Polyangium mundeleinium: one gene and its partner. The main gene of each other region encodes a partner of the protein of the gene in region 2 in a complex. Links are inferred from orthologs where the notes say so. Each region holds a gene or a part of one and is shown on either strand. Other genes may lie near its edges. The genes, in order: tsaB and tsaD.

What was found.
Region 1: the proteins of tsaD (region 2) and tsaB are in contact, whole or in part, in a solved structure (PDB 4WQ4), measured with the Escherichia coli proteins. The link is inferred for Polyangium mundeleinium from one-to-one orthologs.

Annotation. Positions count from the first base shown.
Region 1 is NZ_JAQNDO010000001.1:2,315,407-2,321,524, forward strand. What follows is about bases 1,467-4,351. They hold tsaB (tRNA (adenosine(37)-N6)-threonylcarbamoyltransferase complex dimerization subunit type 1 TsaB), read left to right. Parts: upstream 1,467-2,496; coding sequence 2,497-3,207; downstream 3,208-4,351. Other genes in these bases: POL67_RS09350 (hypothetical protein), read right to left, coding at 1,467-2,346; POL67_RS09360 (Crp/Fnr family transcriptional regulator), read left to right, coding at 3,224-3,907; POL67_RS09365 (tetratricopeptide repeat protein), read left to right, coding at 4,188-4,351. Outside these bases: POL67_RS09345 (trypsin-like peptidase domain-containing protein), read right to left, coding at 1-740; more of POL67_RS09350, read right to left, coding at 1,258-1,466; more of POL67_RS09365, read left to right, coding at 4,352-5,045; POL67_RS09370 (helix-turn-helix domain-containing protein), read left to right, coding at 5,119-5,562; DNA repair protein RecO, read left to right, coding at 5,559-6,118. UniProt on the Escherichia coli protein: Required for the formation of a threonylcarbamoyl group on adenosine at position 37 (t(6)A37) in tRNAs that read codons beginning with adenine.
Region 2 is NZ_JAQNDO010000001.1:8,735,786-8,741,922, forward strand. What follows is about bases 2,222-5,125. They hold tsaD (tRNA (adenosine(37)-N6)-threonylcarbamoyltransferase complex transferase subunit TsaD), read left to right. Parts: upstream 2,222-3,091; coding sequence 3,092-4,159; downstream 4,160-5,125. Other genes in these bases: POL67_RS34560 (PAS domain S-box protein), read right to left, coding at 2,222-2,452; POL67_RS34565 (hypothetical protein), read left to right, coding at 2,529-3,104; POL67_RS34575 (hypothetical protein), read left to right, coding at 4,172-4,381; POL67_RS34580 (nucleotidyltransferase domain-containing protein), read left to right, coding at 4,368-4,844; POL67_RS34585 (hypothetical protein), read left to right, coding at 4,912-5,125. Outside these bases: POL67_RS34555 (MFS transporter), read left to right, coding at 1-874; more of POL67_RS34560, read right to left, coding at 875-2,221; more of POL67_RS34585, read left to right, coding at 5,126-5,751; POL67_RS34590 (YkgJ family cysteine cluster protein), read right to left, coding at 5,759-6,137.

The DNA of each region.
Region 1 (6,118 bases), 6.4 Mb from region 2 along the record:
AACGCGACCCCAAGCACGCCGCGCGAGACGTGCCCCGCGTCGCGCAGCTCCGGGATCACGGCGCGGACGTCGTCGATCGGGATCGCAAAACCGATGCCCTGCCCGCGCGCATGGATGACCGTGCTCACGCCGACGACGCGGCCGCGCCCATCGAAGACCGGGCCGCCGCTCGAACCAGGGTTGATGCTCGCGTCGGTCTGGATGAGGTGGTCGAACGGCCCGAGCCCGAGGACGCGCTCCTTCGCGCTCACGATGCCCAAGGTGACCGTGTGCCGCAGGCCGAACGGGCTTCCGATGGCCACGAGGTAGTCGCCCACGCGGAGCGCCTCGCTCGTCCCGAACTGCGCAACCGCAAGGCCCGTCGCGCCGCGCAGCGCGAGCAGCGCCACGTCGAGCTTCTCATCCTCACCGAGCACCGAAGCTTCGAGCTCGCGCCCGTCAGAGAGCTGCACGCGCACGCGCTCGGCGCCGTGCACCACGTGGGCGTTCGTCACGACGAGCCCGTCGGTGCTCACGATGAAGCCCGATCCCACCGCCCGCTCGATCGCACGTGACGTCCCGCCCGCGCGCACGCGCTGCGGATCCCCCCGCTCCTCGGCCCCACGTGTGGCCGCGATGCTCACCACGGTCGGCCGCACATGCTCGACGAGCGCCGAGATGTCGAGCGCGACGCCCGCCTCTCCCGGCGGAGCCGGGGGCAACGCCGCCGCCGCCATGGGCGTGATGGCGCGGTCGTTCATGGTCGCATCAGCGCGGTTGCTGCAAGCCGGGACCCCGTGAGCCAGGGCCAGGCCAAGCGTGAAGGCCAGCGCGGAGGACGTCATGGACGGCACGTAAAGCCGTCCCCTTGGGTCGCAAGCGAGCCTCTGCCCATGGGTCTCCTCGCAGGTCGTCGCGCCGGGGCGCTGCCCCGGGCCCCGCGGGGGCTGTTCGCCCCTCGACCCGAACCAGGCACGGCCTGGCCCGTTGGAAGAACTGCGCAACGCGCAGTTCTTCCAACGGGCCGGTGGCAAGACCATGGAGGTGGGTTCCAAGCTGGCGACGGGCACGTTGCCGGTTGAAACGTCAGCGCTGCGGTCTTGGTGGGCAGGGTCGTTGCCGGTCTTGACCCTGGCTGTTCGATGAACTGCGCATCGCGCAGTTCATCGACCCCGAGTCCAGCGCTTGCGCTGGTCCGGGTCCAGGGGTGGACAACCCCTGGTCGGGGCCCGGGGTGAAACCCCGGCTCCGCGCCTCCGCGCGGCGGAGACGGTGCGGTCAGAGCTCGACGCGTAGGAACTGGACGGTGATCTCGACGTGACGCCCGCTCGTTTGCGTGAAGGAGGCCACGCCGCGCTTGCCTTCCCAGCGGTGGGCGAGGCCGAAGGCGCCGGCGCCGCTCGGATCTTCTGGTGCTTCTGTGTCGCTGAGCTCGACGGAGAGCCGGAGGATCTGCTTGCCTGCGGTGACGGCTCCGCCTTGCAGCGCGAAGGTCCCGCCGCGGAGGAGGGCCATGGTGTTCTTGGCGGCCTTGAGCAGGTGCGCGGGCGGGTTGGGCGCGAGCGGCTCGACGCCGGTGATCTTGCCCTCCTCGCTGATGATCATGGCCACCTCGACCGACCCGCCGCTGCCGACGGGCAGCTTCCCCCATGCCGCGTCCGAGCCGCTGGCCATCGGCAGGGCGCGTGTGAAGGCTCGCCCCAGGTCGCGGACCGACGACGCCCCCTCTGCGCCGAACGAGCCCCCGCCTCCCGGAGACGATCCCCCCGGGGGATTTTTGTCTTCGGAGCTGGGGGATGTGTTTTCGGATACGGGGGGCGTCGTTTTGGTGCGGGGGGATGTGTTTTGGGATACGGGGGATCGCTTGCCGGAGCTGGGGGATCGCTCGTCGGAGCTGGGGGATCGTTCGTCGGAGGGGGGGACTGGCTCTTCGGAGGGGGGGACTCGCTCCTCCGGATCCTTTTTCGGCTCCTTCGGCTCCTTCGGCTTGGGCGGATCGGCCTTCGGCTTGGGCGGATCGGCCTTCGGCTTCGGCGGGTCGACCTTGGGTGGGGCCGGCGGCGGCGGCTCGACGGGCTCGCTCGGGGCGGCTGCGGGCGGCTCGCTCGGGGCGGCGGGTGCGGGTGCGGGCGGCGGCGGTTCGACGGGTGCGCCGCCCACCTCGCTGCCTGTCACGTCCACCTCGTGCAGCTCGCCGCCGATCGGCGCGGCCGTCGTCCCGGCCCAGGTATCAGCCGGGGGAGCCAGCTCCTCGGGGGCGCCCTCCTTCCGCAGCCCGGCGGCGGCGATCAGCGACGCGTGCGCCAGGATCGACACGATGACCGCCCCCTGCATCACCCACGTCGTGCTGGATCCGTCGCGTGCCATCCCGGTTGTCCTCGCGCCTTCGCGCTCGTAGTGTCCGTCGGGCAGGACAACGCCCGCGCGCCCACGTTCCCCGGTTCCGGTTCTTGGTTCTCGCTTGGGGGCTCTGCTTGGACAAGCCGAGCTAGGCCCCCAAACCCCCTCCAGGTTACCATGAGGCTCCTCGCCATCTCCACCTCCACGCCTCGCGGCAGCGCGGCCGTCTTCGACGGTGACAAGCTCCTCGGCGCGTCCGTCTACACGGACCTCGCAGGCCACGCCGAGCGCATCTTCCTCGCCGCCGCCGAGGCCCTCGCCGCGGCCGGCGTCTCCGCGGCGTCGATCGAGGCCTTCGCCTGTGACATCGGCCCTGGCTCGTTCACGGGCGTCCGGGTCGGCGTCGCCGCGGCGAAGGGCATGGCCATCGGCCAGGGCGCGCCGCTCGCCGGCGTCGGTTCGCTCGAAGCCATGGCCGCGGACGCCTTCGCGAGCGGCCGGGCCGGGCCTCACGACGTTGTCGTCGCCGCCCTCGACGCGAAGAAGCAGGAGCTCTTCCTCGCCGCCTTCGACGCGCACGGCGCCGTCTGCTGGGCCCCGCGCCACGTGCCCCGCGCCGACGTGGCCGCGCTCGTGCTTGCCGGCCCGGGTGCTTCCCTTCCGCCGGGCGGGCTCCTCCGTGTTGTCGGCGAGGTCGCGGCCGAGGATCCGGGGCTCGAAGCCTTCGTCCTCCGATCCCCCGGGACCGACCTGCCCGACGCTGCGGCCGTGGGGCGCGTCGCGCTCGGCCGGCTCGTGGCCGGCGGTGACTTCGACGCCGAGCATGTCGAGCCGCTTTACGTCCGTCCGCCCGACGCGAAGCCGATGGCATCGGGCGGGCCCAGCTAGGTAGACTCGCCACCGGATGGACCTACTCGACGAAGATCCCGAGGCCGCCGAGGCGGCGCGTGTGCTCATCGCGCGCTTCGGCAAGAGCTTCCAGCCCGGCGAGGTGATCTACCGGGAGGGCGAGCCCGGCACGGAGGCGTATCTGCTCGAGGAGGGCCGCGTGCGCCTCATCAAGAAGGTGCGCGGCGCCGAGCGCAGCTTGATGGTGCTCAAGCCTGGCGACCTCTTCGGCGAGTCGGCCCTGCTGCCTGGCGCCGAGCGCTCCTCCACCGCGGTCGCGCTCTCGTCCGGCCTCGCGCTCGCGATCGACCAGGCGACGCTGCAGAACTTGCTCGAGCACAACGCGGGCATCGCCTCGCGCATAGTCAAGCAGCTCGTGCGACGGCTGCGGGATGCCGAGGATCAGATCGAGCTCATCATGCTCACGGACGTGCAGTCGAAGATCGTCAGCGCGCTCCTCAAGCTCGCGCAGCAGACGCGCGAGCCGGGGGGCAACAACGCGCTCTTCTCGGTCTCGCCGATGGAGCTCGCGACGCGCGTGGGCCTCGACGTCGACACCGTGAAGCGCAGCGTGCAGAAGCTCCGGGAGGGCCAGTACATCCGCGTCGCCGACGAGCGACTCGAGGTCCCGGACATCGAGGGCCTGCGAAAGCTCTACGGCCTGCTCGGTCAGAAGGACGAAGTCGCGAACGAGGCGTGATTTTGCGCTCGTCCGTCCGAATGTTTCGCCTCAAAGCAACGCGAAATCTTCCCGCATAACACGCCTTGTGTCCCCCACGCCACCCTTTCCAGGTGTAGGTGTGTTTCTTTGTTCCGGTGCGTGGGGGCGGGCGTCTTTTGCGGGTTGACGCTTCTTCCAGCCTGGGTTACCCAAGTTTTCCCGGGCGACTGGCCCGGATTTGGGCCTCGGGCAGAGCCCAGGGGCGGATCGGGAGAGTCCTTCTTCGACGAAACAAGGGCATCTCGATCAGTAAGGACGCATGATCCAGGGGCAAACGGGCAAGAAAACGGGCGTTTGGTCGCGCAGGATGCGTGGCCCTGCGGCGCTCGCTTGCTCGGTCTTGTTCCCTGTGCTGCTCACGTTCGCGCCGGCGTGCAGCGGCGCGCAGGAGCGTGTGGACGGCGTCGACGCGAAGGCGCGTGCCGAGTACGACCTCGGGCGGGAGGCGTTCGAGGGAGGACGGCTGCGCGAGGCGCTCGGCCATGCGCAGGCCTCGCTCCGGATCGACGAGACGAACCCCGACGCGCACTACCTCTCCACCGTCATTCTTTTGGCATTCTGTGCGTCGGACGAGACGTCGACGGATTGCCGTTTCGAGGCGGCGGAGCGCCACGCGCGCGCCGCGCTCGAGTCTGCGCCCGAGATGCGCGACGCGAAGAACGCGCTCGGCGTCATTCTCGTGCATCGGAAAAAGTACGACGAAGCTGTGGCCGTCCTCAAGCCGCTGGCCGAGGACATTCTTTATGCTTCCCCCGAGCAGGCGTGGGGAAATCTTGGCTGGGCATATCTTTCGCGTGGGAGCCTCGACGAGGCGATCGACGCGCTTCGGCGGTCTCTCGCGGCGCAGCCGCTGTTTTGTGTAGGGAACTACCGGCTCGGGCTGGCGTACGAGAAAAAAGGCGAGCTTGCGCTTGCGCGAGAGGCCTTTACGAAAGCGCTCGAGACAGATAAACCTCAGTGTCGGAACCTCCAGGAGGGGTTCGCCGCCCGCGCTCGCGTGGCGGGGAAACTCGGGCAGCAAGATCTCGCCCGGGAAGATCTCGAACGATGCCGCGATGTGGCCCCGGCGACAGTGGCCGGGAAGCGTTGCGCTGCGGAACTCGGATCGTTGCAATGAGTCTTTGCGCGGCTTGTTTGAAACGTGCAAAAGGGAGTCAATCGAATCGATTGAATGAACGGGTGAAGTAGGGATGGAGTCGATCGGCCGCTACCTGAGACATGCCCGTGAGACGAGGGCAATGAGCGTGGAGGAAGTCTCCCGCGCCACCCGCATTCCCGTCCCCTCGATCGAGCGAATCGAGGCGGATCATTTCGATGATTTGCCAGGTGAAGTGTTCGTCCGGGGGTTCCTGCGCGCCTACGCGCGGGCCGTCTCCCTCCCCGTGGAAGAGGTGCTCGCGCGTTATACCGCGAGCCGCCGCGTCGCCGTGGTCACTCCACTTCCCATTGCCTCCCCCGCTGGAGGTTCGCAGGGCAAACGCTTCGGCGTGGCGATGGCCTTCGTCCTCCTGCTGATCCTGTTCACGCTGGCCCTGAGCATCGTCATGCGGCCGCGCGGGCACGATATGCCCCCTGAATTGTCGCAGGTGGGGGACTCGCAGGGCGTATCCTCGAGCCCTATGCTCGGGGCGTGACCGAGCCAAGCGGGCGTCGCCGGGGCCGGAGCGCCCTCCTCAAAAAGATTCTGCGCACCGAAGCGCTGCTCGTCCGGCGGGTCCCCGTGGGCGAGGCCGATCTCATCGTCACGCTTTTCACGGAGGCGCGGGGAATCGTTTCGGCTGTGGCGCGATCGGCCCGTCGATCGAACAAGCGTCTCGTCGCGCTGGAGCCGATGCACCTGCTTCGCGTGACCCTCGAAGAGCGCGAGCAAAAAGACCTGGCCGTGCTCGGCGAGGCCGCAATCGCGCACCCGCGCATGCACCTCGTCGCTGCGCTCGATCGTCTGGAAGCCGCAGGCAGAGCGCTGCGCTGGGTCCGATCGGTCGCGCCGCCGGGCACACGCGAGCCGGGGCTTTTCGCCACCGTAAACGAACTGCTCGACGCGCTCGACACACCCGCGTCCACGCGCTCGCCCGAAGCAGAGCTCGCGACATCAGGCTTGCGTTTGCTCTCGGATATGGGCTTCGGCCTGGTGCTCGATCGATGCGTGCGGTGCAGCCGCGTTTGCCCGGCAGAGGCGCCCGCGTGTCT
Region 2 (6,137 bases):
CATCGCCCAGGCGTACATCTCCGACGTCACGAAGCCGAACGAGGAGCGCACGCAGGCCTTCGGCTTCTTCGGCATCGCCTTCGGCACCGGCTTCTTGCTCGGCCCCGGCATCACGGCGCTGCTCACGTACCTGTTCCGCGATCACCCCGATCCGCTCTTCAAGTACAAGCCGCCCACCCTCGCGGCCGCTGGGCTCAGCCTGGCCGCGATCCTGCTCACCGCGTTCTTCCTGCCGGCGCGCAAGCCCGCGGCCCAGACGGGCCGGCGGCTCTCCGGCATGGCCGAGTACCTCTCGCGCCCCGGCCCGCGCAAGCACCTCGCCGAATTCTTCTTCTTCAGCGTCTCGTTCGCCGCGCTCACGGGCGCGCTCGGCGTCTACCTGAAGCGCCAGTTCAACTACGAGCTGCACCAGGCGGGCCTCATCTTCGGCCTCTCGGGGCTCATCGGCGCGATCGTGCAGGGCGGGCTGCTCAAGCGGCTCGTGAAGAGGCTCGGCGAGGAGCGGCTCACGGCGATCGGCCTCGGGACCATGGTCCTCGGCTACTGCCTGCTCGGCGTGGCGACGAACCTCGGGTTTCTGCTCGTGCTCGTGGTGCTCGGCTCATTCGGCGCGGCTGTCGTGCGTCCGAGCGTGACGACGCTCATCACGCGGAGCGTCGCCAAGGAGGAGCAAGGCACGGTGCTCGGCGTGAGCCAGTCGCTCGGCAGCCTCGCGCAGATCGTGGGGCCGGCGGCGGCCGGCTGGCTCATCGATCGCAACCAGGTCGTGATGTACGGCCTCTTGTGCGCGGGCTTCAGCCTGCTCGGCCTCCTGCTCGCGCTGCAGCGCCGCGGGGAGCCACGCCCCGTGGAGCAGGCGCCCGTGGAGGGATGACTACCGGCGCGCCTCGCGCAGGCAGTACCGCAGGCCGTCCTTCAGGTTTCGTAACGTCTTCACGTCGCCCATCCCGACCCCGAGGGTCACGACGGTCTGCGCGACGGCGGGCCGGAGGCCGGTGATCACGGTCTTCGCGCCGACGAGGCTCGCGGCGCGGGCGATCGCGAGCAGGCGATCGGCCGTCCCCGTGTCGAGCACCGGCACGCCCGTGAGGTCGACGATCAAGAACCGCGCCTGCAGATCGACCACGCTCCCGAGCGCGGCATCCATCATCTCGGCGGCGCGACCGCTGTCGACGACGCCGATCACGGGCAAACACAAAACGCCCTCCTGCACCTCCAGGATCGGGGTCGAGAGCTCCCGGATCGACGCGGCCTGCCGCTCGATGACCGCGAGTTTGTCACGTAGCTCCGCCTCGGTGCCCTTGCGCTCGGTGATGTCCACGATCGCGGCGGCGAGCCGCACGAGCTCCCCGCTCTCGTTCCAGAGCGATTGAAAGGTGCTGGCCACCCACAGATACGAGCCGTCCCCGCGGAGGAGCCGGCTTTCGAAGGAGGTCTCTTCCTTGCGCGACGCGAGGTGCTCGGCGAAGAACAGCCTCGCGCGTTCGCGGTCCTCCGGGTGGACGAACGCCGTCCACTCGCGGAGCGTCTTCGGGGCCGCCTCCGCCGTGATGCCGAGCAGCCGCGTGAGCCCGTCGGACACGTAGATCGGCTGCGTGGGATCACCCGGGTTCTTCGAATCCTGCGGCACGTAATCCCAAAGGCCATTCTTCGAGCCTCGCATGAGCAGCTCGAACCGCGCGAGGCTCTCCTCGGCCCGCGCGCGCTCGTGCTCGATCTCGGTCCGGTCGAGGGCGATGCTGAGGACCCCACGCACACGCCCCTCCTCGTCGGCGAGCGGCGCGTTGTGCCATTCGCACACGACCGTACGGCCGTCCTTCGTGATGTTCTCGATCGCGCCAACGCGCCCCGAGGGGACCCGGCCTTCGCGGACCGCGAACCCCGCATCGAGGACGGTCTCGCGCTGCGGCTCGGCCACGATGAGGTCCACGAGCCGGAGGCCGAGCACCTCGTTCCGGGTGTAGCCGAAGATGCGCTCGGCGCCCGAGCTCCACTCGACGACCCCGCGGCCGACCTCGGTCTCGATCATCGCGACGGGCGCCCTGCGCAGGTAGGCCTCCAGGCGCCGCGCGGCGGTGACGGTGGCGCGCCGCGGCTGCTCGATGGAGCGCGCGCAGCAGAACACGAGCCCCCGCTCGAAGACCACGCGCATGGTCCATTCGAGCCACTTGTACGTGTCGTCCGCGCAACGGAAGCGCGTCTCCTGCACGATCGCGCCCTGGGCCTCGACGGAGATGCGCGAGGTGCGCCGGGTCGGATCCCGGTCCTCGGGGTGCAAACGGTCTTCGAGCCGCATGCCTTCGAGGGCTTCGAGCGAGAAGCCCGTGACGCGCTCCCAGGCCCCGTTCGGCTGGTAGATCCGGTTGTCGGAGTCGAGGACACAGAACAAGGCCGGGGCCTTTTCGAAAAACTCCCGCGGATCGATCCTGGGGCCTTGGGCTTGGGTTTCCATCGAAGGGTGGGCAGTCTACCAAGGGCGCGCGGAGAGGGGTGGCGGGAGAGGGGGGGCGAGGGCACAATCCGCGCCGATGCACACGGGCCGACCGAGGAAGATCGGAAAACGGGCACGACGTGGGCCCCTTTTCGCGCAAATCCTCGTCGCTGGGGCGGTCCTCGCAGGATGCAACGACGTCGCTCGTTTCTCCACGGACGCGCAGCATGCGTACTGCGGCGCCATCACGCTCGGCAGCCCGTTCCGCGAGGGGCTCAGCCCTCGCGTGCAGATGCGCCTGACGCTCGACGCGACGCGGCTCGACGGCGACGACGCGCCGGGGAGGCTCTGGACCTTCGAGGCGGCGACCGAGACGAGGCCCGAGCGGCGGCTCCTCGACGGCGCCGAGCTGCGCCCGATCCGGCCGCTCGCGCACGATCCGCTCTCGCAGTTCGAGATGGGCGAGGGCCGGGTGCGCAACACGCTCTTCGCGGTCTCGCCGAGCGAGCCCCTGGCCGAGGGGATGCTCGCGTTCCTGTCCTTGCGCTCGGACGGGGGCGTGGAGGTGCGCCTCGTGCGCGCGGGCTCGGAGGATGCGGAGGCGGACGAGGGACGGCGGCCCATCTTCGGGATGTTTTCGCTGGTGCGCCGGGAGGGCCAATGCGGGTTCTAGGGATCGAGACGTCGTGCGACGAGACGGCCGCCGCCGTGGTGACGGAGGAGGGCGTGGTGCTCTCGGACGTCGTACGCAGCCAGGTCGAGGCGCACGCGCCCTACGGCGGCGTGGTGCCGGAGATCGCCTCGCGCGACCACGCGCGCGCCATCGTGCCGGTGATCCGCGAGGCGCTCGCGCGGGCCGAGATGAAGCCGGGCGACGTCGACGGGATCGCGGTCACGTCGCGGCCGGGCCTGCTCGGCGCGCTGCTCGTGGGTCTCTCGGCGGCGAAGGGACTGTCGTTCACGACGGGCAAGCCGATCGTCGGGGTGGATCACCTCGTCGGGCACCTGCTCGCGGTGTTTTTGCGGCGGGGCGAGGCCGAAGCGGAGGCGCCGGTGCCGTCGTACCCGTTCATCGCGCTCCTGGCCTCGGGCGGGCACACGGCGCTCTACCGCGTGGACGCGCCGCGGCTTTCGGCGATCCGCGAGCTCGGGGCGACGCGCGACGACGCTGCGGGCGAGGCGTTCGACAAGACGGCGAAGCTGCTCGGGCTCGGGTATCCGGGTGGCCCGGTGGTGGATCGGCTGGCGGCCACGGGGGATGCGTCCCGGGCGAAGGACGTGGTGCCGCGGCCTTTGGCGCATCGCGAGAGCCTGGAGTTCAGCTTCTCGGGGGTGAAGTCGGCGGTGATGCGCCACGTGGCGACGCTGGGCAAGGCGCCCGAGGGGCAAGAGCTGGCCGACCTCTGCGCGGCGTTCCAGGCGTCGGTCGTGGGGACGCTCGTGGACAAGGCCGTGCGCGCGGCGAAGGTGGAGGGCGTGCCGCGGATCGTGCTCGCGGGCGGCGTCGCGGCGAACCGGGGGCTCCGCGCGCGGATGGCGGAAGCGTGCGCGCGGCAGAAGATCGCGCTCTTCGTGCCGTCGTTCGCGAGCTGCACGGACAATGCGGCGATGATCGCGTACGCGGGCGCGCTGCGGCTCGCGGCCGGGGAGACGGACGACCTCGCGCTGGAGCCGTCGACCAAGACGGCGCTGCCGCGCGTCACGCGGAAGGGGGCGGGGCTGCGGTGAGGGGCCTCCCCTGTGCCCCGCGCCCGTGATACCCTCGACCTCGTGTTCGAGACACCGCAACACCTCGTAGGAGCGGATCAGGATCCCTACGACGCCGACGGGATCGACCGCTCGCTCATCCGCTGGATGCTCAGCCTGTCGCCGACCGAGCGCCTCGCGGTGGCGCAGGACTCGATCGACCTCGTCGAGAGCGTCCGCCCGCTGCCCGATGGCGCTGGCTGACATCCTCCGCACGCTCCTCCACCATCGGGTGGATTTCGTCGTCGTCGGAGGCATGGCCGCCGTGATGCAAGGCGCGCCCGTGCACACGTTCGACATCGACATCGTTTATTCTCGCGCGGAGGACAACGTGGCGCGTCTGCTCGCCGCGTTGCGAGACCTCGACGCCGTCTTTCGCACGGATCCTCGAAAGCTCGTCCCCAACGAGTCCCACCTTCGCTCCACCGGGCACAAGCTCCTTTCGACGCGCCACGGCGTGCTCGACGTCCTCGGGACCATCGAGGAGGACACCTCCTACGAGGACCTCCTGCAGGATGCTTTGTGGCTGGAAGTCGCCGGCGCGCCGATCCGCGTCCTTTCTCTCGAACGCCTCATCCAGATCAAAGAGAAGCTCACGCGCCCGAAGGACCGCGCCATGCTCCTCGTGCTGAAAGCGACCCTCGAAGAGAAACGTCGCCCGCAATGAGCCGTCGGCCCGTGATGCCGGTGACGCCCATTGCTCCCCGCCGCGGGCCCATGCACATTGCTCTGCCGTGCCCACGCCTTCCCGCCTTCGCTCCGCCCTCCCCCTCTCCCTGATCGCGGCGCTCCTCCTCGCCGCCTGCCACAAATCCGACCCTGGCCCTTCCCAGCCGGTCGCGGGAGACGAAGCCGCCGCGGACACCGCTGCCGGCTCTGTCTCCCTCGAGCTTCGCAACGAGCCGGTCGACGCCGTCGCCGAGAAGCTCGCGTCCGCCGCTGGCAAACCCATCGCCATCGACGCCGACGCCCAGGCCGTCGCCCATTGCGCGCGGATCACGCTCTTCACCGGCGGCCCCGTGCCCCTTCCGAATGCGATCCGCCTCCTCCGCGAGGCCCTCGATCCGGCCGGGCTCTCGCTCATCGAAAGCGAGGCCGGCGGGCTCGTCGTGCGCCGCATCCCCGACAAACCCCTGCCCGCGACCTGCGCAGGGAGCGTGGGCGCGCAGGCCGCGCCGTCCGAGAGTGCCCATCCGCCGTCGGAGGCGTCCGCGGAGAAATTCGCGGCGGGCGTGCGAAAGATTTCCGAGACCGAGTACGAGCTCACGCAAGCGTCGGCCGATCTCCTGAGGGACGATCAGACCGGGCTGGTTCGATCGGCCCGTTTCGTTCCGGCGCAGAAGGACGGAAAGATCGTAGGCGTGAAGCTCTTTGGCATGCGCCCGAGCAGTGTGCTCGCGACGCTCGGGCTCCAGAATGGCGATCTCGTGCTCGACCTCGGGGGATACGCGCTCACGGGCCCCGACCTCGCGCTCGAAGCTTATGCGAAGCTCAAGGGCGCGAAGAAGGTCGAGATGACGATCGAGCGGCGCGGGGCCACGCAAAAATTCGTCTATCGCGTCGTCGAGAAATGAGCGCCCCTCAGGCGCCGTCCTCTTCCATCACGCGGAGCAGCGCCCAGAACATCGCCTCGCCGTCCCGCTCGCGTTCGACCGTCTTTCCGTGCACACGCGCCCATTCGAGCGCGAGCGGCAGCGGGATGCCCGCCTGCCGTTTGCCCGTGAGCTCCCCCGTCACCTTCGTCAGCACGTCGCCCATCGGCGACGGCCGCGGCGCAATCTCGATCCCCGGGTCGAGCGCCTCGCACAACGCCGGATCCGTCACCGCGTTGTATTCGCGGCACGCGATCGGCCGCTCCTCGTAAATGCTGCACAGGTCGCCTTCGAGGAACGGGCAATCGATCCGGAGCTCGTAATACCGCCGGCTCACGTCGTCCCACGCCGCCGAGGACGTCGTCTCC